Regions from separate parts of the Staphylococcus coagulans genome, predicted to be linked through region 2. Evidence: riboswitches for the same ligand, from Rfam matches in the RefSeq annotation. Region 2 holds a riboswitch; each other region holds the start of a gene.
What was found. Region 2 has a riboswitch for S-adenosylmethionine ahead of metX (homoserine O-acetyltransferase MetX). Riboswitches for the same ligand answer to the same signal wherever they lie in the genome.
Positions count from the first base shown of each region.

Region 1: it holds a riboswitch for S-adenosylmethionine, as region 2 does, so the genes downstream of both, KM149_RS09640 (LLM class flavin-dependent oxidoreductase) here and metX (homoserine O-acetyltransferase MetX) in region 2, are expected to answer to the same signal.
Region 3: it holds a riboswitch for S-adenosylmethionine, as region 2 does, so the genes downstream of both, KM149_RS09580 (methionine ABC transporter ATP-binding protein) here and metX (homoserine O-acetyltransferase MetX) in region 2, are expected to answer to the same signal.

Region 1 is NZ_CP092966.1:2,023,389-2,030,189, reverse strand. Features, by position in the region: gene KM149_RS09650 (IS6 family transposase) at 1-450, opposite strand, end outside; gene KM149_RS09645 (MFS transporter) at 483-1,064, opposite strand; gene KM149_RS09640 (LLM class flavin-dependent oxidoreductase) at 1,104-2,468, opposite strand; SAM riboswitch class I at 2,536-2,650, opposite strand; gene KM149_RS09635 (serine hydrolase domain-containing protein) at 3,503-4,714, shown strand; gene KM149_RS09630 (GNAT family N-acetyltransferase) at 4,923-5,426, opposite strand; gene KM149_RS09625 (organic hydroperoxide resistance protein) at 5,803-6,222, opposite strand; gene KM149_RS09620 (D-2-hydroxyacid dehydrogenase) at 6,363-6,801, shown strand, end outside.
Region 2 is NZ_CP092966.1:41,927-55,353, reverse strand. Features, by position in the region: gene KM149_RS00280 (hypothetical protein) at 1-211, opposite strand, end outside; tRNA gene KM149_RS00275 (tRNA-Asp) at 382-455, opposite strand; tRNA gene KM149_RS00270 (tRNA-Glu) at 464-538, opposite strand; gene KM149_RS00265 (YitT family protein) at 645-1,538, shown strand; gene KM149_RS00260 (YrhK family protein) at 1,563-1,829, shown strand; gene KM149_RS00255 (SA1002 family membrane protein) at 1,840-2,367, shown strand; gene KM149_RS00250 (adenylosuccinate synthase) at 2,499-3,782, opposite strand; gene dnaB (replicative DNA helicase) at 4,070-5,470, opposite strand; gene rplI (50S ribosomal protein L9) at 5,617-6,063, opposite strand; gene KM149_RS00235 (DHH family phosphoesterase) at 6,060-8,027, opposite strand; gene KM149_RS00230 (DUF2232 domain-containing protein) at 8,036-8,956, opposite strand; gene metX (homoserine O-acetyltransferase MetX) at 9,160-10,125, opposite strand; SAM riboswitch class I at 10,210-10,308, opposite strand; gene KM149_RS00220 (AzlD domain-containing protein) at 10,359-10,688, opposite strand; gene KM149_RS00215 (AzlC family ABC transporter permease) at 10,685-11,380, opposite strand; gene KM149_RS00210 (YceI family protein) at 11,699-12,226, opposite strand; gene serS (serine--tRNA ligase) at 12,299-13,427, opposite strand, start outside.
Region 3 is NZ_CP092966.1:2,009,424-2,022,850, forward strand. Features, by position in the region: gene sufB (Fe-S cluster assembly protein SufB) at 1-584, opposite strand, end outside; gene sufU (Fe-S cluster assembly sulfur transfer protein SufU) at 682-1,131, opposite strand; gene KM149_RS09545 (cysteine desulfurase) at 1,121-2,362, opposite strand; gene sufD (Fe-S cluster assembly protein SufD) at 2,391-3,698, opposite strand; gene sufC (Fe-S cluster assembly ATPase SufC) at 3,720-4,490, opposite strand; gene popT (polyprenyl-phosphate transporter PopT) at 4,800-5,651, shown strand; gene KM149_RS09565 (MetQ/NlpA family ABC transporter substrate-binding protein) at 5,907-6,728, opposite strand; gene KM149_RS09570 (MetQ/NlpA family ABC transporter substrate-binding protein) at 6,920-7,741, opposite strand; gene KM149_RS09575 (methionine ABC transporter permease) at 7,767-8,462, opposite strand; gene KM149_RS09580 (methionine ABC transporter ATP-binding protein) at 8,455-9,483, opposite strand; SAM riboswitch class I at 9,579-9,689, opposite strand; gene KM149_RS09585 (thioredoxin family protein) at 9,730-10,044, opposite strand; gene KM149_RS09590 (toprim domain-containing protein) at 10,010-10,405, opposite strand; gene gcvH (glycine cleavage system protein GcvH) at 10,484-10,864, opposite strand; gene KM149_RS09600 (arsenate reductase family protein) at 10,936-11,292, opposite strand; gene KM149_RS09605 (thioredoxin family protein) at 11,590-11,910, shown strand; gene KM149_RS09610 (nitroreductase family protein) at 12,046-12,594, opposite strand; gene aroD (type I 3-dehydroquinate dehydratase) at 12,647-13,378, opposite strand; gene KM149_RS09620 (D-2-hydroxyacid dehydrogenase) at 13,400-13,427, opposite strand, start outside.

The DNA.
Region 1 (6,801 bases), 500 kb from region 2:
CTTAAAATCTTTGATTAGTTTAGACATTGCGACCTTCGTTGACGGTGCTTGATCTGTAATTATCATTTGGGGTTTGCCAAATTGCTTGATAAGACGCTTAATAAACGCATATGCCGCATGATTATCTCGTTGCTTACGCAACCAAATATCTAATGTATGGCCGTCTGCATCAATCGCACGATATAAATAGCACCATTTGCCCTTAATTTTGATATATGTCTCATCGGCACGCCATTTATAATAAGCTTTTTTATGCTTTTTCTTCCAAATCTGATACAAAATCGGTGCATATTCTTGAACCCAACGATAGACTGTTGAATGATGAACATTGACACCACGTTCTCTTAATATTTCAGATATATCACGATAACTCAATGAGTATCTTAGGTAATAGCCAACGGCTACAGTGATGACATCTTTATCGAATTGTTTATATCTGAAATAGTTCATACAGAAGACTCCTTTTTGTTTAAATTATACTATCAAATCAACTTTGCAACAGAACCCAAGGCACCCACAATGACCCAAATTAAAGCAGTCCATAACGTTCCAATATACCCTAATACTTTAATAGCAATAGATGAATAATACGCACCAAAAACATACATTCCTGCTACAAATACAAACCAAAACCAACCGACTGCGGTTCCTAATTTGTGTTGAGGTGAGCGATATGTGATCCATACGAGAAAAGCATATGCAAATAAAGGATAGCCAAATCCACGTACACTATAGGTAATAATCATCAAAAAATAGTGTTCAGAAGGTAAAGCCCAACTAATAAATAATATTTGTCCAATAATATAGATAACTGTACCTGTCAGCATCACTTTTCGTGGTCCAAACATTTCAACTAACACACCAGAAAACCATGATGCAATGGCTATGGTCACACCGTAGCAGGTAGTGACATAGGCAGCTTGTTGTAGTGTCAATCCATGGTCAATAAGATAGGGACTAATCCATGCGGCTTCTAAACCTTCTCCCATCATAAATATTAAAACACCTACGTAGCCCCATAACAATGAAGGTGGAAATCCAAGCTTTGAGACCGAAATTTTCATATAATCCCTCCCTTTATAAAATAAAATTACAGTAGTTTTTTAATTTGAAAGTTGACGTGCTGGATGATCTTCACGAATGTATTTTGCACCTTGACCAAATAGGTTTTCTCGAAGTGTCTCTCCTTCATAATCTTGTCGATAAATGCCTCTTTCTTGAAGGACTGGAACCACTTTTTCAACAAACGCTTCAAGTGTGCCCGGAGAATAGGCTTGTGCAACATTAAATCCGTCTACATCAGCAACACGAATCCACTCTTCCAGTTGATCTGCAATCTTTTCAGGTGTGCCTACGAAGCGGACTGGACCTGTCCCTAAGCCATGAAATTTAATCGCTTCTCGCAACGTCCATTTGCGATTTGGGTCTTTAGTATACATATCCATAGCATGCTGAATTGCACCAGTTTCAATGCTTTCTAGATATTGATCTGGATCGTATTGAGAGAAATCAATACCGGTATGTCCACTCAATAAAGCAGCGGTTCCTTCATAACTGACCAATTCAACTAATGCTTGATGTTTTTCTTCAGCTGCTTCTTCAGTTTCTCCAATAATTGGCATAATAAGCGGTAAAAATAACAATGAGTTTTTATCACGCCCGAATTTTTCTGCGCGTGCTCTTACATCCTCGACATAAGCTTTACAAGCATCTAAAGAGTGTTGTGTCGTAAAGACAGCTTCTGCATGTTTCGCTGCAAAATCACGCCCTCGTGAAGAAGCGCCTGCCTGAAAAATAACAGGTGTTCGTTGTGGTGAAGGATCAACAAGGTGAGGACCTGGAACATTGAAAAACTTGCCTTTATGATGAATTAAGTTGACTTTATCAGGATCTGTATATGTATCGCTGTCAATATCTCTGACGATAGCATGGTCATCCCAACTCTTTTCCCATAATTTGTAAGTGACTTCTAAAAATTCATCCGCTCGGTCATAGCGTGTTTCTTTTGGTAATCGCTCTGTGAGACCTAAGTTGACAGCCTCACTTTCTAAATAAGAGGTAACGACATTCCATCCGATTCGTCCTTTAGATAAGTGATCTAGTGTAGAGAGTTGTCGCGCTAATTGATAAGGCTTTGCATATGTTGTTGATACGGTAGGTGCAAAACCGAGGTGCTTCGTAACTGCTGCCATTGCTGAAATCGCTGCAATCGGATCGTAAGCAGGAAATTGAACTGCATATTTTGTGGCAGCCCTATGAGAATTTTCATAGGCACTATAAGTCCCTAAAACGTCAGCCATAAAAAGGGCATCAAACTTTCCTTTTTCGAGTGTTTGCGCAAGATGCGTCCAATATTCGATATCTCCATGAAGATGCCCTTTATCTTTTTCGTGTTTCCATAAACCTATGGAATGCGGTGATGGAGACTGTTGGACAAAACCGTTTAAATGTATTTGTTTCTTTGACATAAATAGACCCCCTAAAAATTAAAAAGCAATACTTCTTTACTTTAAAGATAAGAAGTATTGCCATGTAATCTTATCTTCTAACCGATACGAAGATGCGCATCAGTTACTGGAATTGGCACAGTACCATATAGCCTGTTGCCGAAACTTCATAGGGCCAGTCCCTCCGCTTCTCTAGATAAGTTTTATATGAATTTTCTGAAAATAATATATTTTGTATTTTAGCGGGTGTCTTTTAAAAAGTCAACTATACTTATCAAATTACTATGAATATTAAATATTAAAGATTGTAAAAACTGAAATAGAAGTTAAAGTCTTCATACTTAAATTTGAAAAGAATGATCAATGCACTGATTTTAAACAATGGTGTTGTATTTTTTAAAATAAAGTCAATTTATTATAAAAATAATATTAAACGATTAAACATAAAGAAAAACATATTACACTTAGGAATAGAAATAAACCATTTACGCAAAAAGTAACAAATTTTTAGAAATAAGCATTACAATAAAAATGTAATTAAAGAAAAAGGAGATGAAAACAATGGCTGGCATTTTTGGTTTTATCAAAAAAGTGTTTGACTTATTAAGTAGCATCCTTGTACACGGTGAACCAAGAAACTAAATGGTTAAGGCTGAGGCAGAAAAAAATTGTCTCAGCCTTTTTATTTTAAATAGATAAAAATGCTATTGCATATACTTTGAAATAATAATGTATATAAAGTTAGGTTTATTCACTCGATGCGCTTCCTTAAAATTTATCGTGTTTTAAGCATGAATACTTCGGATTTATAAAGCTTTAAATGTGTAAAATAATCATAGTGGACAATAAAATTATTAAATATTTTTGCAAAGTATTATGTTCATGGTAAACTCTATATTGTCCAGTCCTAGCTCAATGATGGGGAGATATTCACTTTCTCTTATTGAACAGTGACCGAATACCAAGTTTTAGATTGAGACAGACTTATCATGACTGCAATCGATGCTGTTTAAATCTGGAACTTGTCTAATGATTATAAGAGGAGTAAAACGAGAGTGAATAAAAAAAATAAATCATTATTAGTGAACGTATTCGTTTGTTTTGTTGCATTAGTCATATTAATAGGCAGTTTGAGTTTATACCGTTATTTTAAAAAGCAGCATGAACAAGAACTGACAAATTTTCAAGCGAGTCAGCAAGAGAAAAAGAAAAATAGCGTTGAGAATACGGATTATATTCCCCGCTTAAAAACGGTACTTGATCAAAAGAATCTGAATTATAACCAAATTGACCAGTATTTAAAAAATGTGCAATTTAACGGTTCTATCGCTGTTTTTGAAAATGGTAAGTTAAAGATGAACAAAGGCTATGGATTTCAAGATTTAGAGAACGGGAAACCGAATAATCCAAATACTCTTTACTTGATTGGTTCAGCTCAAAAGTTTTTAACAGGAATGATGGTTAAAAAACTAGAATTAGATGACAAAATTAATATTAATGATGACGTGGATCGATATTTATCTCATTTTGAAACGACACCGAAAATTACGTTGAAAGACTTGATGTTACATCGTAGTGGTCTATACAAGTACAAAGGTTCTAAAGATATTCTAAATTTAGACGAGGCTGTCGATTCAATTCAAAAAAGAGGCGTGGATCCGAAGCATTATCACAAACACTTCTATAATGATGCAAACTACCTCGTACTCGCAAAAGTGATTGAAGAAGTGACGCATCATACTTATGCAGAAAATTACTATAAATATTTTGGCAATCCTTTCCAACTTAAACATAGCGCATTTTACAATGATGCACGTTATAAAGAAGATATGGCGAAAGGCTATCAATTAAATAAAAATGCGCCAGTATTTAAACCGCCTATGTTTTTGAATCAATATTATGGAGCAGGTAATTTATATATGTCAGTACATGACATGGGGGTGCTCGTTAGAAAACTTCAAATGAATAAAGTTTTCCCATCAAAAGATACAAAGCCCTATCTTCATGAGTTAATGACAACACGATATCCTGAAAAATATCGTTACGGTTTTTACACTTATCCTGACCATAACCGAATTAATGGTATTTTTTATGGTCAAACCTTTACGACATATTTTAATGACCATTATATCGTCGTTTTAGCAACAAATTATGAGAACCCTAAACCTAATGTAAATGAAGCTAAAATTAAACACATTTATTATAATATTTTAAAACAGCATAAAGTGACAAATCATCCTGGTTTAACCGTAGCTACAAACGAATAACTAAAAGAAGCATGAATGAGAGTATGAAAATAAAAGAATTTCTGTCTCATTCATGCTTTTTCTATTTTCATGGCGCACTATCGATAATGATTTCGTATAATGCTTTTGAGATGAATGATTCAAGTTTGGCTTTGTAAATGTAGTCATGATGTGTATTGAGGAAAAACGTATAAATTGTGATTGAAAGGGAGTAAAAGATGATTATGTGTTAACACGTATAGTAAATTAGCCAATGTTCCTCGATATAATGGTTGTTGATTTTTCTGGCTTTTTCTTCTAAGCCTAAAAATTCGAAACCAATTTTGTCAAAGAATACTTTAGCTGTAATATTATTTGATGCAACAGATACCATAATATTTTCTATGCCGTGATTTTTGGCATATTGAATAAAGGCATCGATTAATTGATGGGCTAACGATTCATCGCGATATTGAGGTGTGACATATAAACTTTGGATAAAGGCTTTGTGTTTTTTAGTGATGTGCTGGCTATGGTAAAGTTGTAAAAATCCAACGAGCGTTTCATCTTGAAAAGCACCGAAAACGAGATTTGTATTTTGATTTTCAGTGTTGAGAAGATTGTGGATTTCTTCATCTGTAATTTCAGGAGGAGTATTGAATTCGTGTAAAAAAGTGAGTGGATCATTCTGGTAAGCTTCAGTCATGAGTTGTTTAAATTGGCTGGCATCATTATCGGTTAATATTTTAATCATAGGCAACCTCCCGCTTCTTGTTTAAAAAATTTCTTCAATTACAATCATAGTAAATAACATTTAAAATTTCAATGTTATTTTAGGTTTTATAGATTTTATATATTTAATATATAAATGGACATGATTTTATTGCTTTGTCTCGTTAAAATGTAATAGAATTAAATTTTTGGCTTATGGTGAGATGACTCAACTGATAGTGAAAAGATTTAAAATCAAAGAGGGATTAGCGATAGAAGGTAGTGCAAATAAGGTTCAAAGCTATGATTAAAATGAAGACATACGATCAAAAGTATCTAGCCTATGAATTAGAAATATAAAAAGCGATGAAACACGAAAATCAAATCCGTTGTTCCATCGCTTTTTTATTTAGATTTATTTATTCAACAACTTCTACATTAAGTGTTACATCAATGTTGCCTTTTGTCGCTTTTGAATAAGGGCAAAAGGCATGTGCTTCTTCTAGTGATTTTTCAGCATCTTCTTGTGAGATGTTTTTAACTTTAGCACGTATATCAACGGCTAATTTAGGACTTTCACTGTCAGGATCTTCTTGAAGTTTAACTGTTAAATCGACAACGGGTTCTGCTTTACGAAAACCGTTTCGTTTTAAGATTAAATCAAAAGCACCGTTGAAACATGAAGCGTAACCTGTTGCGAAAAGTTGTTCAGGGTTTGTTTCATTTTCTTTAGCGTTATCAGGAGGTGCTAGGTCAAATTCCAATTTTTTATCGTCTGTTTGTACGTGACCTTTACGACCACCTGTATTGGTTGCAGTTGTTTCATAAATTGTTGACATCAATGATTCCTCCCTTAAATACGTATCTTTCAATCTTTACCCATTTACTTGTTTTTTAATCATCACATCTTTTCAAAAAGGCAGTGATACGCTATAGTGAGTATATTCAGAAATGACTGACAACTTCGGGAGGGATTAATATGACAAAAATTAAAGTATTTGATGTTAGAGAAGATGAGTTACCAGCGCTTCAACAATGGATTGAAGTGCATAAAGGGACAGTTGAAGTAGAATTAACAGCGTCTCCTTTAAATGAACAACAACTTGAAACATTAGATGATGTCGATGGGGTGACAATTTCACAAACGACATCATTTGATAGTGCTTACTATGAGCGATTAGTAGATAAAGGGATTCATCATATCGCACAGCGTTCAGCGGGTTATGATCAATTTGATTTAGAAGTTGCCAACCAATATGGCGTTAAAATTTCCAATGTGCCAAGTTATTCTCCTCAATCCATTGCTGAATTTGCGGTTACACGTACATTAGAATTAGTACGTCACACACCACAAATTGATAAAAATATTGTGGCACAAGACTTTACTTGGAATTTAAATCTACAGGGGCGTACCATTG
Region 2 (13,427 bases):
CAATGACGATGCCACAAAAGATACCAACTTTTTTCTGTATACGCATGACAGAGAGTGTCATCAATAATAAGCCAACGATATTCAATAAGAATACCACATGATTTTTGTATTGTGCCACATCCAATAATGCTAATATACCCATTATAATCACGATGGCTAAGCCACTGATAAATAAAATTTTCTCAGTAGGTTGAACTTCCTTTTTAAACACAGCAATCGTCCTCCTCATTTCTATACACTTTTATAGTAAAAAACACGTCACTCACATTATAAAAGTTCTCATTTTTGATATATATTTATGAAAAAAAGCCATTGTCGTTCACTTTCATGAACTTCAATGACTTTCGTTTGAGCTAAAACTATTGTTTTAGGCTGATTTAGCGGTCCCGACGGGAATCGAACCCGCGATCTCCTGCGTGACAGGCAGGCGTGTTAAACCGCTCCACTACGGGACCATATTTCATGGTGACTCCTACGGGACTCGAACCCGTGTTACCGCCGTGAAAGGGCGGTGTCTTAACCGCTTGACCAAGGAGCCTTTCTTAAACACAAGATTGATTATAGCATCAGGAAATCAAGTTGACAAGATTTTTTTGAATTTTTTTTGTATAATTTTTCATATAATGTTTAAAAGGGGGCAACATATGGAAAAACAAGTAAAATCAGCCGTTCCATACACGAAAGAAAAACCAAAAAAGCAACTTCAATTTTTTAAAAAGTTTTTCTTTATGACATTGGGTGCAGTATTAATGGGCGTCGCACTTGAACTTTTTCTCGTTCCAAACCATTTGCTTGATGGGGGAATTGTAGGGATTTCAATTATCCTTTCTCATTTATTAGGACTCAAGTTAGGGATATTCATTTTTATACTGAATTTACCTTTCTTCTTTTTAGGTTATAAACAAATAGGGAAAACTTTTGCGATTTCAACTTTATATGCGATTTCTGTTTTATCTATTGTCACTATCGTTTTGCATCCGATCGATCCTGTCATACATGATAAATTTTTAGTAACAATTTTTGGAGGAGCTGTATTAGGTATCGGTGTCGGTATTGTCTTAAGGTATGGGGGATCCCTCGACGGTACAGAAATTTTATCGATTTTAGTTCATTCGAAAATACCATTTTCAGTTGGAGAAATCGTAATGTTTATTAATTTCTTCATATTTGGTATTGCAGGCTTTGTTTTTACGTGGGAGAGTGCTTTATTCAGTGTTGTAGCTTATTTTATCGCTTCTAAAATGATTGATACTGTCTTACTTGGTTTTGACGAATCGAAATCAATATGGATTATTAGCGATGCTTATAAGGAAATAGGAGAAGCTATTAACTCCCGTCTCGGTCGTGGCGTCACATATTTAAAAGGAGAGGGCGCTTATACGGGAGAAGATAAGCGTGTCATCTTCTGTGTCATTACACGATTAGAAGAAGCAAAATTAAAAGATATTGTCATGGCCATTGATGAAACCGCATTCTTATCTATAGGTAATGTTTCTGAAGTTCGTGGCGGTAATCATCGTAAACGTGATATTCATTAATGTTAATGGTAAAGGAGGTTAACGATGAAGAAAAAGAAATCACAAATCTCTTTTGGATTACAAACACGTCAAAATAGCCGTTCACTCATTTATAAAGCATTGTACCAACTCAATGATGTCGTACTAGGCGTTATCTTTTTAATAGGAAGTTTTCTCTTCTTTTCTGATTCAACTGTCTTTGAGGGTACCGTTTTATTTGTAATTGGGAGTATTCAAATGATTATTCGTCCTTTGATTGCGATGGTTCACGATTTACATATGGCAATCATCGAGAAACGAGAAGGAGATTAGTCGAATCGCAATGATTATCATCAATGTCATCATTATTTTAGTTTTATTTCTATTAATTGGTTATATATCTGGGACATACAAAGACGACTGGCTCTTTGTGAAGGCATGTGGTGTCAGTCTTGTCCTTATGATCACAGCTTTATTATCACTTGCGATAGCGGGCGGTCTTGTTTATATCTTATTCGCTTTTCTATTACATGAAAAAGGGAGTATATTTAATATATTAGTTATTTCTATTTTGGCTGGTGGTTTTTTACAGTTTTTCTTTGTTCGTTATATGATGCGATTGAATGCCTATAACGAAACGTTAATTGAAATTTTAGAGTATTTTATTCAATGGACCACCATACTCTTTACACTTTATCAATTTATTATTACATCCAAAGGGACGATGGCTTTTATTAGTACCTTAAAGATCAACACACATTCTCTGAATATCACATTATTAAATATCGTTATCTTACCTGTCCTTCTCATCAGTTGGATCGGGATTGCGATGACGAAAGTTTATATTAAAGATCATTATAAAGATGAATAAACAAAAAGCGACAAGCAGTGGCCCCTCTAAAGACCATCGCTTGTCGCTTTTATAATTGATTTTTATAGACTATTTTATAAGGAGGCAGTCTTACCGGAGTGTCGCCGATAGACTTACCGAAGTCTAAATACTTACCATAATTTTTCAACGATATTCGTTTGATTACGGTCAGGACCTACAGAGAAGATAGAAATATGGACGTTACATAATTCTGAAATACGCTCTAAGTAACGACGTGCATTTTGTGGTAATTCGTCTAAACTACGTACACCTGTAATATCTTCAGTCCAACCTGGTAATGTTTCAAAGATAGGTTTACAACGTTTTAAGTCGTTTAAGTTTGCTGGGTATTCTGTAATCTCTTTTCCATCTAATTCATAAGCTGTACAGATTTTAACCTCTTCTAAGCCAGTTAAGACGTCGATAGAGTTAATTGATAAATCTGTAATCCCACTTACACGACGAGAGTGACGTAATACAACGGAGTCAAACCAACCTACACGGCGTGGACGACCTGTTGTTGTCCCATATTCACGACCGATTTCACGAATATGGTGTCCTTGTTCATCAAATAATTCTGTTGGGAATGGACCATCACCTACACGTGAAGTGTATGCTTTACAAACGCCGACTACTTTTGATACATTTGTTGGTCCTACACCAGCACCAACTGTCACGTTACCCGCTACAGGGTTACTTGATGTTACAAAAGGATATGTTCCGTGATCGATGTCTAACATCACCCCTTGCGCACCTTCAAAAAGCACGCGCTCATCAGCTACAAATGCATCGTCTAATACTTTCGCAGTGTCTGTCACATAAGGTGCAAGACGTTGACCTGCTTGATAGTATGTCTCAAAGATTTCATCAAATGATGGTGCAGATTGACGAAACATGCCTTGAAAATAATCATTTTTATATTCTAAATTTTCTTTTAAACGTTGTTCGAAAACTTCTCTATCTAATAAATCTGCAACGCGAATTCCAATTCTTTGTGCTTTATCTACGTATGCTGGGCCAATACCTTTCTTAGTCGTACCGATTTTATTATCACCACGACGCGCTTCTTCAAGCTCATCTTGCTTAATGTGATAAGGTAGGATGACGTGTGCGCGGTTTGAGATGCGTAAATTATCTGTTGAAATACCTCTTTCATTTAAACCGTCTAATTCTTTTAATAAAGCAACAGGATCAACTACTACACCGTTACCAATCACTGCAAGTTTATCTTTATAAAAGATACCAGATGGTACTAAATGTAATTTGTATGTTTCACCATCAAATTTAATGGTATGTCCTGCATTGTTACCGCCTGAAAAACGTGTAATAACATCTGCTTGTTCCGCTAAAAAGTCTGTAATTTTACCTTTTCCTTCGTCTCCCCACTGTGTCCCAACAACTACGATTGATGACATAAGAGCACCTCCAAGTTTTCTCAATTAACCAAAGAGTATTCTACCAGTATCACAGTATGATTGCAAATCAAAAAACGAACATTATCGTGTCATTCAGATAATGACATCTAGCATATGATATAAAGTAATGTGAATCCTAGAACCACGCGTAATAGAAGCATTGAATGCCATTTCATACAATTTCTAAAATCCTAACTTACGATAAATATAAGTAAAGAAACCAAACTAAAAACCGTACTTTAAAAACAAAAAATCGTTTTTCGTACGGTTTTTAAGCTAAATATTTTTTATCCCATCTCTGCGTGGGCGTAATCAATATCCGTAAATTTATTGTATTGTTTCATGAAATGCAATTTGACTGTTCCAGTGGGGCCGTTACGTTGTTTTGCAATGATGATTTCGATTTCTCCATTCTCATCATTCGTTTGCGGTTCAAAACCACCATCATCGTCATCATCATCTCCGTCGCCACGATTATAATAATCATCACGGTATAAGAATGCGACAATGTCCGCATCTTGCTCAATTGACCCTGATTCACGTATATCACTCATCATTGGTCGCTTATCTTGACGTTGTTCTACACCACGTGAAAGCTGACTCAACGCAATCACAGGACACTCTAACTCACGTGCAATCGCTTTAAGCATTCGAGAAATCTCAGAAACTTCTTGTTGACGGTTATCTGACGAACGAGAACCGCTGCCTTGTATTAATTGTAAATAATCGATTACAATCATATCCAAACCGTGCTCTTGTTTAAGACGGCGGCATTTCGAACGAATATCTGTAATACGAATCCCTGGCGTATCATCGATAAAAATTTTAGTTCGTGACAATTTACCTACTGCCACAGTAAATCGATTCCAGTCTTCTTCAGTCATTGTCCCTGTACGCAAACGATTGGAATCGACATTACCAGAACTACAAATCATACGTGTCGCAAGTTGGTCTGCACCCATTTCAAGCGAGAAAATGCCCACTGTATATTGGTCTTCATGTGTCGCGACTTTTTGCGCAATATTTAAAGCGAAGGCAGTCTTACCTACAGAAGGCCGGGCTGCGAGAATAATTAAATCATTTCGGTTGAATCCTGCCGTCATTTGGTCTAAATCGCGATATCCTGTAGGAATCCCAGGTGTTTGACCACTATTCTGATCGAGCTGTTCCGCATTGTCATAAACTTGTCCCAACACGTCACGAATATCTTTGAAGCCATCACTTTCACGTGTAGAAGAGAGCTCTAGAATACGACGTTCAGCATCGTTTAAGACGGTATCTAAATCTAATTCATCGTTATAGCCATCATTCGCAATACTATCTGCTGTATGAATCAACTTACGTTTAATCGCATTTTTAAAAACGACATCCGTATAATATTGAATATTACGCGTTGTCGGTACATTGGTTGTAATTTCAGCGAGATATTGTGGTCCACCCGCTTCATTCACGACACCTTCTTGTGTTAGTCGATCAAGGACAGTCACAATATCTATATCTTGTCCATCTTCGTTTAAACCCATCATGGCACGGAAAATGTGTTGATGTGCGCCACGGTAAAAAGATTCTGGCAACAACACTTCTTGTGTCGATGACATCAATTCTGGATCTAAAAAGATTGCACCTAAGACAGACTGCTCTGCCTCATGACTGTGTGGCATTCGATTGTGTTCAAACATTTCATCCATGCCGAGGACCTCCTCATATTTGTTACATATCTTAACATATTCTATTATAAACCTTACATTCCGGCAATGGTTGTCCGTTATATGCCGTGATAAAGATATATGATATAAAAAAGCTGGTGACTCTGTCGTCCCAGCTTTTTCTATGCTTATTGCTCTACAGTGTGTACACGAATTGTACCTTCCACTTCTTTATGAAGTTTAACTGGCACATTTGTATATCCTAACGCGTGAATACCTTGAGGTAGATCCATTTTTCGTTTATCTAATTTAATATCATGTTGCGCTTTAAGTGCTTCAGCAATTTGTTTCGTACTGATAGAACCGAATAATTTGCCACCTTCACCTGATTTCGCTTTAACTTCGACTTCAAGTTCACTTAATTTTTCTTTTAAAGCTTTCGCATCTTCAAGTTCTTGTTGCTTGTCTTTTTCGATACGTTTATTCTTTTGATCTAATTGTTTAAGGTTTCCAGGTGTTGCTTCTACTGCATAGCCATTTTTAATTAAGAAGTTGTTCGCGTAACCAACTGGCACCTCTTTAACTTCTCCTTGCTTACCTTTACCTTTAACATCTTGTGTGAAAATTACTTTCATGATTCGTCACTCCTATCCATTTGTTCGTTGATCACATGTTGTAATTTTTCAATGGCTTCCTCTACAGTCACACCTTCAAGTTGTGTTGCTGCATTGGTTAAATGACCACCGCCACCGAGTGCTTCCATCGTCAATTGAACATTGAATTCACCAAGTGAGCGCGCTGACATACCAATTAAGTTTTCCTCGCGTCTTGCTACAACATAGGATGCTTCTACTCCATCTAAACTTAACAGTTCATCCGCTGCCTGTGCAACTGTAACTGGATGATAAATTTTTTGATCCGAGCCATGTGCAATCGCAATGCCATTTTCTTGTAGTTTCACAGTACGAATCAACTCTGAACGATTGATATACGTTTCTATGTCATCTTTTAAGAAATGTTGCGTTAATATCGTGTCTGCACCGTGCGCCCGTAAATAGCTCGCAGCATCGAAAGTACGTGACCCTGTACGCAATGTAAAGTTACGTGTATCGACAATAATACCTGCATACATCACTGTGGATTCGAGTCGCGTCAAACGCTGTTCTGTCGGTTGATACTCGAGTAACTCTGTAACAAGTTCTGCTGTCGAACTTGCGTAAGGTTCCATATAAATAAGTAAAGGATTGGAAATAAAGCTTTCACCACGACGATGGTGGTCAATTACGACTTTACGATTAGCTTTATTTAAAATATTTTCATCAATCACCATCTCTGGTTTATGCGTATCTACGATGACTAAAGTCGTTCTAGACGTCATCATATTCCACGCATCATCAGATGTGATAAAACGTTCTTTTAATTCTGGTTTTTCATCAATTTCATCCATCACACGGCGAAGTGTTGGATCGATGTCGGAATCATTTAACACAATATAGGCATCAAGATTATTCATCATTGCAAAGCGTGTCACACCGATTGCTGCACCGATGGCATCTAAGTCCGGGCGCTTATGACCCATTACAATCACTTTGTCGCCTTCTAATAATATATCTTTTAATGCGTGAGAAATGACGCGCGCTCTTACACGTGTCCGTTTTTCCATCGGGTCAGTCTTACCGCCATAGAAACGAACATTCCCGTTCATATTTTTAATCGCAACTTGATCTCCACCACGACCTAAAGCCAAATCTAGACCAGATTGTGACAATTCTCCAAGGTCAATTAAATTTTCAGAGCCTTCCCCAATACCAATACTGAGTGTCAATTGTGCGCGATAACCCACACTTTTTTCACGAAGCTGGCTCAAAATATCAAATTTCGTATCTTCAATGTCTCGTAAAATACGACGATTCATATAGGCAATAAATTGATCGGAACTGTATCTTTTGAAAAAGACATCGTGTTCCTGTGCCCATCGACTAATCACACGAGTGACCATAGAGTTGATTTCTGAACGTTGTGTATCATTCATATTTTGCGTTAACTCATCATAGTTATCCAAAAACAACGTTGCAATAATTGGCTGTTGATCATCGTAAGCTTGTTGTATTTCAGCTTCTTCAGTTGAATCCAAGAAATACAAAATCCCTTCATCTTCTGAATACTTCACGCGATAATGGTATGCGCCATCTTGCATCTCTATCTCTTTTGCTTTTTCAAGCTGTTTTAAAATATTAGGATAGATTTCATTAATGGGATCCGAAATCACATTGCGATCAAAACGTTCGGTCATAAAAGGGTTGACCCATTCTATCCGATCATTTTCATCCAATACGATTAACCCCATAGGCATCGTTTTGGCAGCTCTATCACTTGCGAGCGACACCTTTCCACTCAAATCATCTAAATAACGATCAAAGCGGCGATACAGCCGTCTAAAAATGAACAAACTGACGATGAGCATCACAAAAACAATGATAGCAGCTATAAAAGCCAAAAAGCGATTAAAGAAAAAGGACACACCTACAATAATCAATGCTGTCATCGTAATTACAAGGAACGGAACAATCAGTGCTTTCTTCATTGAATGACGGTTCATCTTGTTTGTCACCTCTTATCGTTTTTAATCATACTTTTTAAATTTAAACCAAGATCTAATAAACCAATCAAACGTGTCATTGGATAAAAAATAATACCTAACACAATAAAGATGACAGACACAGCAACTGGCATTCGTTTTATTGTCGTAAAGTAATGTATAAAACTTAAACCTTGAATGACTAATAAGAAACCTAATACAATTTGAAAATTAATACCGATACTATTGATTGTTGTGGCAGGTTCTGTTGTCACACTGACCAACAACGCAATGGCGTAAATAATAAATAAAGAACGTTTCATTTGCCATAAATATAATGGACGAAAAACAGGCGTTGCAATTTTAAATTTACGTAAGATTGGAAAGATAATCATCAACGTAACGATCAAATAAATTGCAATCGTAACAACAATCATAGCTGGCAATTGAACTGCCAACTGATGTACAGAGTTATTTAAAACCTCTCTTGCCTGTTGATCTAAATTTTGCATCTCAATCATTTGATTAACGATTTTTTGATAAGGTTCTAATAACACTTGTGCATAAGGTAATTGTTTTAAACCTTGCAAAATCATGATAGCTCCGATTGTAATGATGCTCGTCACAAGTGTTGCGACATACAAAATATGTTCTTTTGAGGCACGTTGTTTAAGCAATTGTGCAATCACTGCACTCAATGCTAATAGAATGATCATAAAGGTCATTACAAACAAGTCACCTGTTAATGTTGAGACTAATATCGTAATTAAAGTAGCCAATCCAAAAGAATGGATGGAACGGTACCATAATATGATTCCTGGTAAGGTTGCAAAACATGCGATAATCACGACTGACCATGGCATAAAATGCAATACTAAAGCCACCGCTAATAAGGCTATTGTGCCGATTAGGGTTTCTTTAGGCTTAATTTTAGAAAACAAAGACGCCACTTCCAAACTAATTTATTCTATAACTTCTATTTTACAAGCTTTGTAATATGAATACAATTTGTGTTGATGAGATGACAAAGCTTTACATCCCCCTCAAACGCAAAGAAAAGCTATATTTTAGCTATTATCCCTAAAATACAGCTTATTGTCTAGTATTTCTAGTTTACGCAATTATAACAAATAGATAACATTATCGTCTAAAGTTAGCGTCGAAAGCGCGAAACTTTTAAGAAATGATATAAATAGGGCGCCCAGTCATTAAAATTAAGCAAAAAGCCATCATGACCAACATTATCAGGCACAAAAAAATGACGATGGTATTTAAAGTGCTTACCAAGTGCAGCAACTTGATCATCGGGGTACAACAAATCATCGGTAAAACCAAGTGTCAGCACTTTTGTATTCAATGATTGATACTCCTTGTCCACATTTTCTCTTCCTCTATAAATATCATGGCTATCCAAGACGTCGAGCAATGTTAAATAACACTGTAAGTCAAATTGTTCTTTAAATTTATCACCTTGATATTTTTGATATGTGACAACTTCGTCAGGAGTAAAACGGGCTTCATAACTTTTAGATGAACGATACGTCAAGAAACCGAGTTGACGCGCAATACTTAACCCTTCTTTACCTGCTAAATGGATGGCTTGTCTCGCAATTTCATTAAATGCACGGCTATACGAAGATGTCTTTGCAGTCGCCGCAAGAATCACTGCTTTTTCCACTTCAAATTTATGACGATAGAGGAGCTCTAGTGCTTGCATACCGCCTAAAGAACCGCCTATGAGTACATTGATCTTACGGAAACCTAAAGCTTCAATTCCTTTTTCAAGCGCACGGGCAATATCGCGCATTGTAAGGTGCTGAGGAAAATTTTGATCTGTAACACGTGAGCTAGAACCGAATGGACTACCAATAACATTAAAAGTAAGAAACTGATAATCATGAAGCGGCATGTAACCACCGTCAATAATCTCACGCCACCACCCTGGATTTTCCTCTGTTCCGTATGTTAAATGATTGCCTGTCAACGCATGACAAACAAGTACTAAAGGTTGACCTGGGTAGCCTACATATTCATATTGAAGCTTTAAATTTTCAATTTTTTCTCCAGATTCAGTCGTAAAAGCGCCTAACTCTAATGTGTCAACTCGATAATTCATCATTTTAGTATGCCCTCCCTCTAAAATTCAAAAAAAGGTTGTATTTCCGCAATAACGGTAATACAACCTTTGTAAGCCTATCTAGTTAACTTATCATCCGCAATGGTTGGTTGTAGCACCGTACTTATCAATAAGTGGTTGCTGAAGCGTCACAGGGCCAAATCCCTCAGCTTCTCTTAATAAGTATAATTTTGTTTTTTATCATACCTCATTCATTATCGACATGCAAACGATTATTAGAATAATCCGGCTATTCTTAATAATGCGACACTTATCATGCCTACAATAACTGTTATTGTTAAACTTCTGAGCCAAAAAGCACTAATGACAGTGGGAATAAGGGCTAAGGCAAAGTTCCAGTTTAATGTATAACCCATCACACCTTTATGTTGCTGGATTAAACCATCCATGACTAAAGCTGTGAAAAGTGTGATTGGAATGAAAGTGAGCCATTTTAAAACTTTATCAGAAAGCTGTACACGAGAAATCATCAAAAGTGGTGTAATACGTAAAAGTAAAGTGACAATTCCCGAACCTATAATCGCCAATAAGATATAAAGCGTCATCGGTCAATCACCATCCCTATTGCCGCAGTGATCGTAGACGCGAATAAAATTGCTAAATAGGAAGACATGACCATACTTAGCGATAGCATCATAACAATGACAATAAGCATCAATAACAAATAAGTACGCATCTTTGACTTGGTGATACCTTCAAATTGTGCAATCGTTAAAAATACAAACATCGCTATAATGGCATAATCTAAACCAAATGCATCTGGATTTTTAAAAAAGTTTCCAAGTAACGCCCCTAAAATAGAGACAAAAATCCAAAATAAGTAGGCTGTTAAATTTAGTCCATACATCCAATTGCGCGTTATGGTAAGATCTTTTGAATGAGGCGTAATGGCCACAGCAAAAGTCTCATCAGTGAGTAGCGCGCCTACCCCCACTCTATGAAGTAAGCTTTCCTGCTTAAAATTATTTGCTAATGTCATACTCAATAGGAACATGCGACTATTTACGATTAACGTTGTCAGTACAATAATCCAAACTGGTGTATGAACAACCATTAAAGCGACAATAATAAACTGAGCAGCTCCGGCATAAACAAGCATCGATAACATTACGATTTCGAGTAAACCAAAACCAGAAGCAACACCGACCACACCAAAGGAAAATCCTATCCCTGCATAGCCTAACAAAGTTGGAATACATTCTTGTACGCCTTGCTTAAAAGTTGTATGCGACACCATGACACATCCCTTCTAAAAAAATTAATCTTATTATAATACAAGATTATCAAATTCTCTATTAGGTTAGTCTAACGTCATAGTGTCCGAAGTCTAACGATTGTATTAAAAAGGCTTAACAAAGGTGCTTAAAAAAATAAAATTTTCAGACTTTTTAACTGTTGTAAAAGTAGTTATAATATCATTTTATCTATTTACATGCTCAAAAATAGAGCGAGACAGAAACCATTTTGATTTCGTTGTCCCGCTCTAGCAAATATAAAGACGTATATCTTAAACGCTAACTCTAATTTTATATCATTAATAAAACGATAATCTTAATTATTCTTCTACAACTGTTTCAAGGTTAAGTTCGATTTTAACATTTTTACCTATAAAGACACCGCCTGTTTCTAAAGGTGCATTATAAGTAAGGCCGTAGTCTTCGCGGTTAAGTTCACCTTTTAACGTAAACCCAGCATTTGTATCGCCACTTAGAGGGTTTTTACCTGAACCATTGACATAAAGCTCAAATTCCTCATTTTGAGTATGGCCTTTAAACGTCACTTCAACTTGTGCTTTGTAGTGATCTCCCGCTGGCTCAATCGTTTTTGTTGTAAACTTAATTTCTGGGTATTGTTTTGCATCAAAAAAGTCTTCGCTTTGCAAATGGTCATCTCGATCTCTTACATACGTATCGATAGAGTTCACTTGAATTGTTCCTTTTGCTTGTAAAGATGTCGGCTCGTCTAAATCGCCTTCAATCTCAAATTGATAGTCATGAAATTGACCTTTCAATGTATTAACCATCATATGTTGAATTGCAAATCCCACGTGACTATGTGCTGGATCAACTTTAAAATGTGCCATTAAAATACCTCCTTAAAAAATACGCATCTCTAGAATATTTACCCTAAAGATGCGTATTCAATCATGTTATATTTACTTTGGCTCAATCACAGTTTGACCGCCCATGAATGGCACTAACGCTTCTGGTACAGTAATCGTACCGTCTTCATTTTGGTAGTTTTCAACAATAGCCGCAAATGTACGACCTACTGCTAGACCAGAACCGTTCAATGTATGAACATATTCAGGTTTTGCATCTTTATCACGTTTAAAACGGATATTAGCACGACGCGCTTGGAAGTCTGTACAGTTTGAACAAGAGCTAATTTCTTTGTAGTCGTTGTAACTTGGTAGCCAAACCTCTAAATCATATGTTTTACTAGCACCAAAACCAATATCTCCTGTACATAAAATGACACGACGATAAGGTAATTGAAGCGCTTCAAGAATCGCTTCAGCATTAGTCGTCATTTCTTCCAAAGCATTCCATGAGTCTTCTGGCTTTTCAATTCTAACCATCTCTACTTTATTGAACTGATGCAAACGAATGAGTCCACGAGTGTCACGTCCGGCAGAACCCGCTTCACTTCTAAAACATGCAGATTGGCCTGTGAATTTTTCAGGTAAGACACCCGGCTGGATAATTTCATCTCTATAATAATTTGTCAATGGCACTTCTGCTGTTGGAATCGTATAAAGACCTTCTTTTTCTACTTTAAATAAATCTTCTTCAAATTTTGGTAATTGTCCTGTACCATACATCGCTTTAGCATTTACAAGTTGAGGTACCATCATTTCTGAATAACCATGTTGTGTCGTATGCATCGTAATCATAAAGTTCATTAAAGCACGTTCTAATTTTGCGCCATCATTTGTTAAATAGACAAAGCGTGCGCCTGATACGCGTGCTGCACGGTCAAAGTCAGCCATTTTTAAAGTTTCTACAAGATCCCAATGGGGTTTCGCTTCAAAGTTAAATTCACGTGGTGTGCCCCATTTTTTCAACTCAACATTTTCACTGTCATCTTTACCTTCAGGGACATCATCATGAATTAGGTTAGGAATGCGAGAAAGTTTGTCTTTTAAAGTATCGTCAACTTCTTTAAGTTGTGCATCAATCGCTTTAATTTTCTCCCCTACTTCACGTTGTGCTTTAATCGCATCATCTGCATTTTCTTTGCTTCGTTTTTTTTCTGCGATTTGTTGTGATGCTTTATTACGC
Region 3 (13,427 bases), 520 kb from region 2:
TCTAATTGAATATTTTTAGGCACGTAGATGAATGAACCACCTGACCATACAGCTGAGTTTAAAGCGGCAAACTTATTGTCACCAGCAGGGATAACAGATGCGAAATACTCTTTAAACAAGTCTTCATTCTCTTTAAGTGCAGTATCTGTATCTTTGAAGATAATACCTTTTTCTTCTAGTTCTTTTTCCATATTATGGTAAACGACTTCAGATTCATATTGTGCAGACACACCTGCTAAATATTTTTGTTCTGCCTCTGGGATACCTAATTTATCAAACGTACGTTTAATTTCTTCTGGCACTTCATCCCAAGAACGCTCTGAACGTTCTGAAGGTTTGACATAATACGTAATGTCATCAAAGTCTAATTCTGATAAATCTCCACCCCATTGAGGCATCGGCATTTTATAGAATAACTTTAAAGCTTTCAAACGAAAGTCTAACATCCATTCAGGTTCATCTTTCATTCTTGAAATTTCGCGTACAATATTTTCTGTCAAACCACGCTCTGATCTAAAAATTGATACGTCTTCATCATGGAAGCCATATTTATAATCGCCTACATCAGGTGCTTTTTTAGCCATCAATCATCACTCCTATTTCTTAATTAATACATGAGTACCCTTTGACTACCCAATTCTCTATTTTGAAATACGTTTCCTCGTATACACCATTTAAGTGTTATTCTTCACTTTTACCTTCTTTTTCAACTGTACCCTTTTCAAGTGCCTTCCATGCGAGTGTGGCACATTTAATTCGTGCTGGAAATTGAGAAACACCTTGTAATGCTTCGATATCTCCCATATCTTCAGTAATCTCATAATCTTCACCAAGCATCATTTTTGTGAATTCTTGGCTCATTTGCATTGCTTCTTTTAAACTATGCCCTTTAATCGCTTCAGTCATCATTGACGCACTCGACATTGAAATCGAACAACCTTCACCTTCGAATTTCGCATCTTTAATGATGCCATCGACGATATCAAATGTGAGACGAATACGGTCACCACATGTTGGGTTATTCATGTCCACTGTCATCGTACCATCCTCGATTACACCTTTATTACGAGGATTTTTATAATGATCCATAATAACTGAACGATATAATTGGTCTAGGTTATTAAAATTCATATGAGAAAAACTCCTTCGTTTGTTTCAATCCTTCGACAAGTTGATCCACATCTTCTTTTGTATTATAGATATAAAAACTTGCTCGCGCTGTTGATGATACATTGAGCCATTTCATTAACGGCTGTGCACAATGATGGCCTGCACGAACTGCAACACCTTCAGTATCTAGAGCAGTTGCCACATCGTGAGGATGAACATCCTTGAGATTGAAGGTGATAATGCCCGCACGATTGTCTTTAGCTGGGCCATAGATATCGATACCTTCGATTTGAGACATTTGTTCGTAAGCATATTGCGTCAGTACTTGCTCATGCGCATGAATAGCATCAAATCCAATAGATTCAATGTACTCAATAGCTGCTTGTAAACCAATCGCTTGTGCAATCAGAGGCGTTCCCGCTTCAAATTTTGTAGGTAAATCTGTCCATGTACTTTCATACAAACCAACAAAATCAATCATATCTCCACCGAACTCTGTCGGTTCCATTTCATTTAATAGTTCACGTTTACCATATAAAACGCCGATACCTGTAGGTCCAAGCATTTTGTGGCCACTAAAACTATAAAAATCAACGTTTAAATCTTGGACATCTACCTTCATATGCGGTACAGATTGTGCACCGTCCACTGAAATAATGGCACCATGTGCATGTGCTATTTCAGCAATTGCATTAATATCATTAATTGTACCTAAAACATTTGAAACATGCGCAATAGCCACAATTTTAGTTTGATCGGTGATGGTCTCTTTAACCGCTTCAATGGATAATGTGCCATCTTCTGACATCGGTATGAATTTGAGTTTCGCTCCTTTACGGTGTGCAAGCTGTTGCCAAGGCACTAAATTCGCATGATGTTCCATTTGGGTTACAACGATTTCATCACCTTGTCCCACATTTGCATCACCATAACTATGTGCAATCATGTTTATAGAAGCTGTTGTTCCACGTGTGAAAATAATTTCTTCAAAGTGTTTAGCATGTATAAAACGACGCACCGTTTCGCGTGCACCTTCATAACCATCTGTTGCAAGTGAGCCTAACGTATGCACACCACGATGAACATTAGAATTATATCGCTCGTAATAGTCACGTAATGTATCAATCACTTGCTTAGGCTTTTGACTTGTTGCTGTTGAATCCAAATATGCAAGACGTTTGCCATTGACTTTTTGGTCTAAAATGGGAAAGTCTTTGATAATTGCTTCTACATCTAATTTTGTATCGGCCACTACAATCACAGACCTTTCTAGAATTGTATTATTTGCCTATTTTTAATTCGATAACTTCTCGTAATTGACGCTGTACATCCTCAATAGGTAATTCACGTACCACTGGATCTAAGAATCCGTGAATGACAAGACGTTCTGCTTCACGTTGTGAAATACCACGACTCATTAAATAGTAAAGTTGCTCAGGGTCAACACGCCCAACAGATGCCGCGTGTCCTGCTTCTACATCGTCTTCATCAATAAGTAGAATAGGGTTCGCATCCCCACGTGCATGCTCAGATAACATTAACACACGTGATTCTTGGTTAGCAGCAGAACCTGAACCGCCATGTTTAATATGTCCAATGCCATTGAAAATGGATGAGGCATTTTCTTTCATTACACCATGTTTTAAGATGTAGCCATCGGTTTCTTTACCATATTGTACAATTCTTGATGTTAAGTTAATTGTTTGATCGCCACGTCCGACTACAACTGACTTCAGTTCAGAAGTTGAACGGTCACCAATTAAGTTTGTTGTGTTGTCGATGATTTGATCGCCTTCATTCATTAAACCTAAAGACCACTTAATTGTTGCATCTGCTTCTGTCACACCACGACGGATAATATGTCCAGTGAAACCTTTATCTAAGAAGTCTACAGAACCATATGAAATGTTAGAATTGGCACCTGCGATGACTTCAGAAACAATATTTAATTGATTTCCTTCTCCACTTGCAGTTGATAGATAATTCTCAACGTAAGTCACTTCGGCACTCTCTTCAGTCACTAAAAGAACGTGATTAAAGATGCTCGCATTTTCATCGTCATGAAGTACAACATATTGAATTGGATGTTCAACAACGACATTTTTAGGAACGTATACAAAAATTCCGCCATTCATTAAAGCAGTGTGCAAAGCAGTTAAGCGGTGTTCATCTACCGTAACAGCATCTTTCATAAAATACTTTTGAACTAATTCACTATGATTGATTAACGCTTCGCTTATATGCTCAATGATTACACCATCTTGAAGTGCTTTGTCATTAACTTTTGTATATGCAGATGTATTGTTATGTTGAATCACAAGATTTTCTGTGTTTTCAACGTTGATAATACGGTCAATTTCACTTGGTAATTCCTTTAAATCATGGAACACAGCACCTTGTGTTTCATGCTGTTTGAATGAATCAAAATCCCATTTATTTAATTTCGTTTTATCAGGTTTTGGCATTTCCAAAGATTCAGCTTGTCTAAACGCTTCTTTTCTTAACTCTGTCATCCAAGAAGGTTCGTTTTGAGATTGGGAATAATCAACAAGTTGTGCTTCAGAAATATTTAATGTTTCAGTAGTCATAATTATTTCCTCCTATGATGATTATTGATTTGAAATGGCTGTTTCGTATTCTTCTTTAACCCACTCGTAACCTTCTTCTTCAAGACGTTTCGCTAATTCAGAACCGCCAGATTTTACAACGATACCATTATACATAACGTGAACGTGATCCGGTGTAATGTAATTTAATAAACGTTGGTAGTGTGTAATGATTAACGCACCAAATTCATCGCCACGCATTTCGTTAATTCCTTTTGATACGACTTTCAAAGCGTCAATATCAAGACCTGAGTCAATCTCATCAAGAATAGCAAACTTAGGTTGTAACATCATTAATTGTAAAATCTCGTTACGTTTTTTCTCACCACCTGAGAATCCTTCGTTTAAGTAGCGTTGTGCCATATCTTTATCCATGTCTAAGAAATCCATTTGTTTATCAAGTTGCTTAATAAATTGCATTAAGTTAATTTCGTTACCTTCTTCGCGTTGTGCATTCATAGCTGAACGCATGAAGTCTGCATTTGAAACACCTGTGATTTCTGATGGGTATTGCATTGCTAAGAATAGACCCGCTTTAGCGCGTTCATCTACGCCTAATTCTAAAACATTGACCCCATCTAATAATACTTCACCTTTCGTCACTTCATATGACGGATGCCCCATAATTGCTGATGATAAAGTAGATTTCCCAGTACCATTTGGCCCCATGATCGCGTGAATTTCCCCAGTATTGATCGTTAAATTGACACCTTTTAATATCTCTTTATCTTCAATAGACACATGTAAGTCTTTAATTTCTAATGTTGATGGCATTAATATTCCCTCCAAAATAATGTTAGATTCCATAGTTTAGTTTATAATAATTTTAATGTAACGTCAAAAAGTTTTCTTTGGTCTCTAATTGCTAATTATAACGGAAATGATGGGAATTATAAACCGTTTCGGGTTATATTACAAGACATCTTAAGAAAGCAAACCAGAATCCTTTTTAGAAAAGTTATTGATAATCACATCCCTCCTGTTCTCATTCGTCATTTTTGACACATATTATAGATGACATAGGATTGAAATCAGTTATAATGTGGTATGATGTAACGATAAACTAAGGAAAGGAATAGAATCATGTCGAAATTTAAGATTTCAAATATACCTAGAGGTTTTGCGATGGGCATTAGTGATCTAATTCCCGGCGTAAGTGGCGGCACAATCGCATTACTCCTAGGCATTTACGATGATTTTATCGCTTCTGTAAGTGGTGTTTTTTCAAAGCATTTCAAAAAAAGTATCTTGTTTTTATTACCTATTATTATCGGAATGGCTTTGGCAATCGGCATTTTAAGTAGCGTTATCAATTATCTGTTAGCAACACACTTAGTACCGACGATGTTTTTCTTTTTTGGATTAATTTTAGGGATTATTCCATTTCTATTGCGTATTTCACATTACAAAAAAACATACAAAATCCAGCATTGGGTTATTATGGGAGTGGCTATTATAGCACTTGCATTGATGGCATTTTTTAAAGGTGATACTTCACATGCTGCACCTAGCTATATTGATTTGTCCCTGCCAATGCTCATTAAATATTTTATTGCTGGTGTATGTGCATCAAGTGCGATGTTATTACCAGGGGTTTCTGGATCATTTATATTATTATTATTCGGTGTATACAGTACTGTAACTTATTCCATTTCTGAAATTGTACGTTTCAATTTCGAAGCTTTACCTGTCATTTTAATGGTAGGTATGGGGATAGTTGTAGGGTTTCTAATCGCAAGTAAAGTGATTACGTATTTGTTAAAACATTACACTTATCTCACTTATGCAGCCATACTTGGTTTAGTGATCGGTTCACTATTTTCAGTCTTTCCTGGTTTGCCTAACCAGGGCCTTACATGGTTAGCATCGATAATCACGCTTCTCTTAGGATTTATAATCAGTTTTATTTTAGGTCGCTTTACTAATGAAGCCTAAATCATATAGAAAGGCGGGACAGAAATCGATTTGATTTCATTGTCCCGCCTTTTCATTGATTATTATAAAATTATTATTTATTTAAATAGGAAGAAACTCGGTACATTTTTGATTGATTCCACTTAGAAGAAGCTTCATTTTCTCCCTATCAATGACAATCTTTAAGTCTCTTATTAAAGAAGGTGAAATCTATTACTGAATCCGTATTATCGATTACGAGATGAAATTCTCAAACTGTCACCTTAATTATCAATGTTATTTTGCAGGAATCACTGCACCATCGTATTCTTTTTTAATGTAGTCTCTCACTTCAGCAGATTGTAAGGCTTTTAGAAACTCTTGATATTTCTTATCATTTTTATGGCCTTCTTTGACAGCTAAAATATTCGCAAATGGTGACGATTCATCCTCGACTGCGATAGAATCTTTAAGTGGTTTCAAACCATTGTCAATCGCATAGTTTGAATTCATAATAACCGCATCGCCTTCATTATTGTTATACGTTTTAGGTAAAAACTCTGCCCCTTGTTGGTTATCAAATTTCAAATGCTTTTTATTTTCAACAATATCATCCAATTTTGCATCTTCAATTTTAACGCCGTCTTTGATTTTAATTAATCCTGCTTTTACGAAGAATGATAAGAAACGTCCTTCTTCTGCTGGGTTATTAGAAATATAGATTTTCGCACCATCAGGTAAATCTTTTAAGCTTTTATGTTTTTTACTGTAGACGCCCATAGGAGTTGTTAAAACTTTGCCAACTTCTTCAATTTTGTAGCCGTGTGATTTTTTCTCTTCTTTTAAGTAAGGAACGTGTTGAAATAAGTTAGCATCGACATCGCCTTTATCTAATAACTTGTTCGGGATTTTGTAGTCATTGACTTCGCGAATTTGAACATCGTAACCTTTCTTTTTCATAATTTCGCCAGCTTTTTTAGCAATTTCACCGTGGGGTGTTGGTGTTGCTGCGACAACTATTTTTTTGTCATCTGCTTTACTCGTTTTATCTTGTCCACAGCCCGTTAATACAAGTGCGAATACTGCAATAGATGTAAGTAATAGCGTTAATTTTTTCATATGTATGCTCCTTTCAAATAACAACAGCTTGATTCTGAGTGCGAATAGGTATAAAAAATGCGTAGTACATTCACTTTCATACACTTATAGTCGATAATCGTTTGTACTACGCATTAAATTAAGTTCAAATCATTGATACATATCTCGCTAACACGCGTTCAAGTATTTGAAACACGTTTTCACAAAGATATTTATTTCGCTGGTTCAACTGCACCATCGTATTTCTTTTTAATAAAGTCTTTAATATCTTTAGATTGTAATACTTCCATTAAAGCTTTAATTTTCTTGTCGTCCTTATGCCCTTCTTTAACAGCAATTAAGTTTGCATATGGGTTATTATTTCCTTTTTCAACTGCAATAGAATCTTTTTGTGGATTTAATTTTTGCTCGATTGCAAAGTTTGAATTGATGATGACCGCATCACCTTCACCATTTTGATATGTTTTAGGTAAGAATTCTGCAGATTGTTTACTGTTGAATTTAATGTCTTTCTTATTTTCAGTAATATCATCAAATGTTGCGTCTTGGATTTTTACACCCTTTTTAATCTTAATTAAACCTTCATCAACGAAGAATTTTAAGAAACGACCTTGTTCAGCTGGGTTGTTAGAAACGAAAATTTCTGCTCCTTTTGGTAAATCTTTTAAGCTTTTATATTTTTTTGAATAAACCGCCATAGGTTCTAAATGAACATTACCAGCAGATTCGATTTTATAACCTTTGTCTTTTTTCTCAGTATCTAAATAAGGTGTGTGTTGGAAAAAGTTTGCATCTAATTCGCCAGCATCTAACAACTTGTTCGGTGTTGTATAATCGTTAATTGTTTTAATTTCCAAATCATAACCTTTATCTTTTAATAATGGCTTTGCTTCTTCTAAGATCTCAGCGTGTGGCGCAGGTGAAGCACCAACAACAATCTTTTTGTCTTCTTTTTTACTATCAGAACCATTTCCACATGCGGCTAAAGCAACTGCAACAACAAGAACAACAATAATCGATAAAAATCTTTTCATTAAAACAGTCTCCTCTTCACTATTATTAGCGTTTATCTATTTTATTCGTTATCCAATCCCCTAAGAATTGAATAATAAATACCAAAATTAATATTAAAATGGTTGAAACTAAAATAACGTCGTTTTGATTTCGCGTAAATCCAGTTAAGTATGCCAAGTTACCTAAACCACCAGCACCGATAACACCTGCCACTGCAGTAGATCCTACTAAAGCAATCGCCGTTACAGTAATACCTGAAATTAAGGCTGGTAGTGATTCTGGTATTAATACTTTTAATACGATTGTCCAAGTTGTCGCTCCCATTGATTTCGCCGCTTCAATAACGCCTTTATCAATCTCTTTAAGCGCAATTTCTACGAGTCGACCGTAGAAAGGAGATGCCCCAATGATTAAAGCAGGTAAAGCACCCGTTGGACCACTGATTGTACCTAATAGTAAACTTGTAAATGGAATTAACAATAAAATCAAAATGATAAATGGTATCGCTCTAAATAAATTCACAATGAAAGAAACAATACTATAAAATATACGTCCTGCTTTAGATTTACTTTTAGATGTTAAAAACAGAATCACACCTAAAATGAGCCCAAAAATAAATGAGAATGCTGTTGAGATGATTGTCATGTATAGCGTTTCATATGTCGCTACCCAAACATCCGGCCAACGTACATTCGGCATCGTTATCATCTCTTGAAGTATTTCGCTAAAACTCTTACCCATGACTGACCACCTCTACATCGATATTTTGTGACTCTAAGTCCGCTTGTACTTCATCAAAATTTGTTTTTGAGACATCTTGAATGTGAACGAGTAAATAGCCTATAGTTCCCGTTTTTGATTGTTTAATATTACCCTCTAAAATATTGGCTGAAAGATGATATTCTTGCGATAGATGAGACAATATCGGACGTGTTGTATTATCGCCAGAAAAAGTCAATTTAATCAAAACATCATCTTTTGCTAGAGGAAATGTCGCTACAAGCTCATCACTTTCATCACTCGGTTTCAAGTCTTCTTGAACAAAGCGGCGTGTCACTGCGTGCTGTGGATTTTCAAAAATATCAGAAACTTTACCTTGCTCAATGACACGACCATTTTCCATTACAGATACTTCATCACAAATCCGACGAATAACGTGCATCTCATGTGTAATAATAATAATCGTTAAATTCTTTTCCTTTTTAAGTTGTAAAAGCAAGTCTAATATTTCATCTGTCGTTTGAGGGTCAAGTGCACTTGTTGCTTCGTCACATAATAATACTTCTGGATCATTGGCAAGTGCGCGCGCAATGCCGACACGTTGTTTTTGACCACCTGATAATTCAGAAGGGTACGCATGCTCTCTCCCTTTTAAACCAACACGTTCAACGAGCTCTAATGCTATCTGCTTTGCTTCACTTTTTGCAACTCCTGAAATTTCTAGTGGGAAAATAATATTATCCATTACCGTTCTTGACCACAATAAATTAAAGTGTTGGAAAATCATACTGACTTTTTGTCGTTTTTTGCGTAAATCTGCTTTACTTAACTGTCCTATGTTATCCCCGCCGATAATCACATCGCCTGATGTAGGTGTTTCTAGATAATTAAATAATCGTATTAAAGTACTTTTACCAGCACCAGAAAATCCGATAATACCATAGATTGAACCCTTCTCTATCTTTAGGTCAACATGATCTACAGCTGTTACAGATTTTGATTTACTTTCGTACTTTTTAACGATGTTTTTAAGCTCAATCATACTGTTCCTCCTTGTGTTTCCCCTCTTATCTGCAAAATAAAAAATGCTTTCTCTTTTAAAAAATGAAAGAGAAAGCATTAACACAAATCGCTTTTCTCTCATCTTCAAAAGTAAAATTTTTACTTTATGTGAATTGGCACCATTTCTATATACTAGACGGTTGCCGGGCTTCATAGGGCACATCCCTCCACCACTCCGGATAAGAGTTTTCTGACTATTTAATTGATATTAATCTTATCATTGTAATCAACATGCGTCAATTACTTTTTTTATTTTTTCTAACAAGTACGGTACAGACTGAAAAGCATATAACCTTTCTACTTCTTGATCATAATGCATGATCATTAACACAGGCACAGACTGTATTTCATTTGCTTGGCTCCAATCTGGATGAAAATTTAAATCTATTTTCACAATAGGTAATTGTGTCATCTCATTTGCAATATCTAACATTCTTTCAGACATTTTACATGTCCCACACATCGGTGTATAACCAAATATGAGATGAACGTTTTCATCTTTATTTCTATATATATTGTTCAATTGCTCTGAAACACTCATGATATGAATACTTCCCTTTAACATAAAAATCTTTTTTTACTTTAAATCCAAAATGTTGTAATACATTAGAGAGGTAATCGCGTGGACAACGTGCCACTTCACTATAATTCGTATCGATGAAAATATCGATGCGCTCACTCAAATAAGTTGTAAACCATTTGCGGATTTTTCGACCTTCCGCATCTGAATCTACCAAAATGTAGACCTGTCTATCATACAAATATTCAATCATATTGTCTAATTTTTCAATTCCCATCGTTCCATGTGTACATATAATTTCGACAGGTTCTAACAACACCTCTTGAACACGTTTTTTATCAGATTTACCTTCTACAACAATAACCTTATTGATCATCGCCATGGTCTTCACCTTCTAAAAAATATTTGAGTACAAAAAACTCCTTGATAATCAGATTACCGAGGAGTCTTTATGCGGGCATTATTCACCAATCATTTGTTCATAATCAGCTGCACTTAATAATGCATCTAATTGGCTTTCATCGCTTAATTCAACTTTTACCATCCAAGCTTTTTCATAAGGTGATTCGTTAACCGCTTCAGGTTCGTCTTCTAAACCTTCATTCACTTCGATGACTTTTCCTGATACAGGAGAATACAATTCAGAAACAGTTTTAACTGATTCCACACTTCCGAAAGTTTCACCTTCAGTAAGTTCATCTTCTGCTTCTGGAAGCTCTACAAAGACAATATCACCTAATTCGCTTTGCGCAAAATCTGTAATTCCAATTGTCGCTGTTTGACCTTCAACTTTTACCCATTCGTGTTCTTTAGAATATTTTAATTCGCTTGGCACTGCCACGTTAATCCCCTCCTATAATGTTTACAATTACAATTTTATCATGACATATTGGAACGGTTCTATCAACTATTTTATGATAGCCAAGTATTGCGATAGACCTCTTCATTAAAGCCGACTGTCACTTTATCACCTAAGATTGCTAATGGTCGCTTTACTAACATGCCATCAGAAGCAAGTAAACTTATTTTTTCGTCTTCATTCATATTTTCTAGTTTGTCTTTAAGATTTAACGCTCTGTATTTTGCGCCATGTGTATTAAAGAACTTTTTAATATCCAAGCCTGATTTTTCTATAATTTGACGAAACTCTTTTTCTGTCGGTGTGTGCTGTACAATATCGATAGGCTCATAGCTCACCCCATGATCAGATAAAAATTTCGCTGCTTTTTTACATGTTGTACAATTTGGATAATGATAAAATTTGATCATGCCTTTGACCTCCTTATTCCAATTAATTTTAATATATCAAATTATTAATTAAAATGCTTGTTTTTTTCAAAAAAATCATTGCCATATTGTTTTATATTGAATATATAGATGGGCGGAATATCGAATGGTTTCACAAGACGCCATCTGCTTCCATTGCTTTATGCTCTATATCAAAAATGTTAAATATTAGGAGATGCACGACCTTAGCCTTTGTTTATCAATGAATCACATAGATGACTTCATCTATGAAATCCGTTATAATGTCGTTACGTAATAGATATAAAGGAGATGTTTTAGATGCAACGCATTACTAACATGGAATCATTCAATCAAATCATCCAAAGCGAACAACCTGTTATTATTAAATTTGAAGCTGGTTGGTGTCCAGACTGTAAAGCGATGGATATGTGGATTGATCCAATTATTGAAAAATACAATCAATATGATTGGTATTCTGTTGATCGTGATGAGCTTGATCAAGCAGTGGAAGAATACGAGGTTATGGGTATTCCAAGTATTTTAATCTTTAAAGATGGCCAAAAATTACACCACTTACACTCTGCTAATGCAAAATCACCTGAACAAGTTGAAAACTATTTAGCTGAAAGCTTAGGCTAATCATTTGAGGGGCTAGGACGAGATGATGTCCTAGCCCCTCTATTTATCTATGCACACAAATATGTTATCCCTTATCTACTTAGAGTTGCGTTTAATAGAACGCTTTCGGTGATCCAATCCAAACAACGTTTTGGACTAAATATACTCTGTTAATATTCCTCTATTTTTGCGTTCTACTTTTGGAAAATCTGCCTCATCTTTTAAATCTGTTAAATAAATAAATCCAACAAGTTTTTCATCTGGTGCCACGCCAAAGATGGTTCTGATTTTGGGTTTAAAAATATAATCCGGTGTTTTCCAACATGTTCCGATGCCTTTTTCATACAATAACAACAATAGATTTTGTGCGAAAGCGCCAATAGCTAAATAGTTCTCATTTTCTTCTCTCTGTCTCGCATCACATGTCATAATGAGCGCTAAAAATCCTCCCAAATTTGTAACGGCCTCATAATGACTTTCTTGCTTCTCTTTATCTTTTGGGAATGCATATCTTGATATTTCTCGGCTCATTTCGCCTAATTTATTTTTAGGCACGTAGACAACGCGCCACGGTTCGCGCATACCATGATTAGGTGCGTCAGCCGCTTCTAATATTGCTTCTTTCAACGCAGATTCATCAATATACATATCCCTTTTGAACTTCTTAATACTTCTTCTTGAACTAATTGCTTCACGAAGCTCCATCTCTATCTACCCCTTAAAATGATAATCATTATCAATTATAAACGAGAGTCTTTTAACTTTCAAATAAACTGTGCAATGGAAGTACTTCTGCTAATTGTTTAACATGAAGTTGGCCGGGAGCTACCCCTTCTTCCAATGCACCGTATGAAAGTGCCCCACCAAAAGTGTTTTGGGCAGTTCGTGAAATCAAACCTAATTGCGACATTGAAATCCCTGTTACCCACTGTTGTAAGGCGTCGCTCGATTCAGAAAGGGCTTGTAATAGCACTAACACATCTTGTGTCGTTCTCGGCATAACTGCAATTTTTAAATGATTGGCTCCTAGTTGAGACATGTGATAGTAGGTTTTTTTCAACACTTCTATCGGCGGTGTTTCTTCAAAATTATGGTAAGAGGCAATCGAAACCATTCCAGCTTGATGAATTTGTGATACAATCTCCCCTCGCGCTTGTTGATCATGCGCCCATTCAACATCAATTAAATCAATTTCTTTTAATTGTGTTAATCCGCGCAACAGCTTAAAGTAGTCTTCCTTTTCGTAATGCCCTTCTCCACCTTGACTTTGTGTACGATAAGTCACTAAGATTTCGAACGGCTTAGTTGGATAGTTTTCTAAAATTTGGTCGATAAGTTGTTCTACAACAATGGTGCGACATTCTGCTAAGGCGTCAATTCGCAATTCAAGAATGTCAAAAAAAGCAGCATTTTGTTGAATCAATGCGCGTTGTTCATCCGATAACTGCTTTTGACGTGGCATAAAACTTGCTACAATTTGTGTTTTCAATGATGATTCACCTTTTCTCATTTATGGATTGACAATATTTACAGCTTGA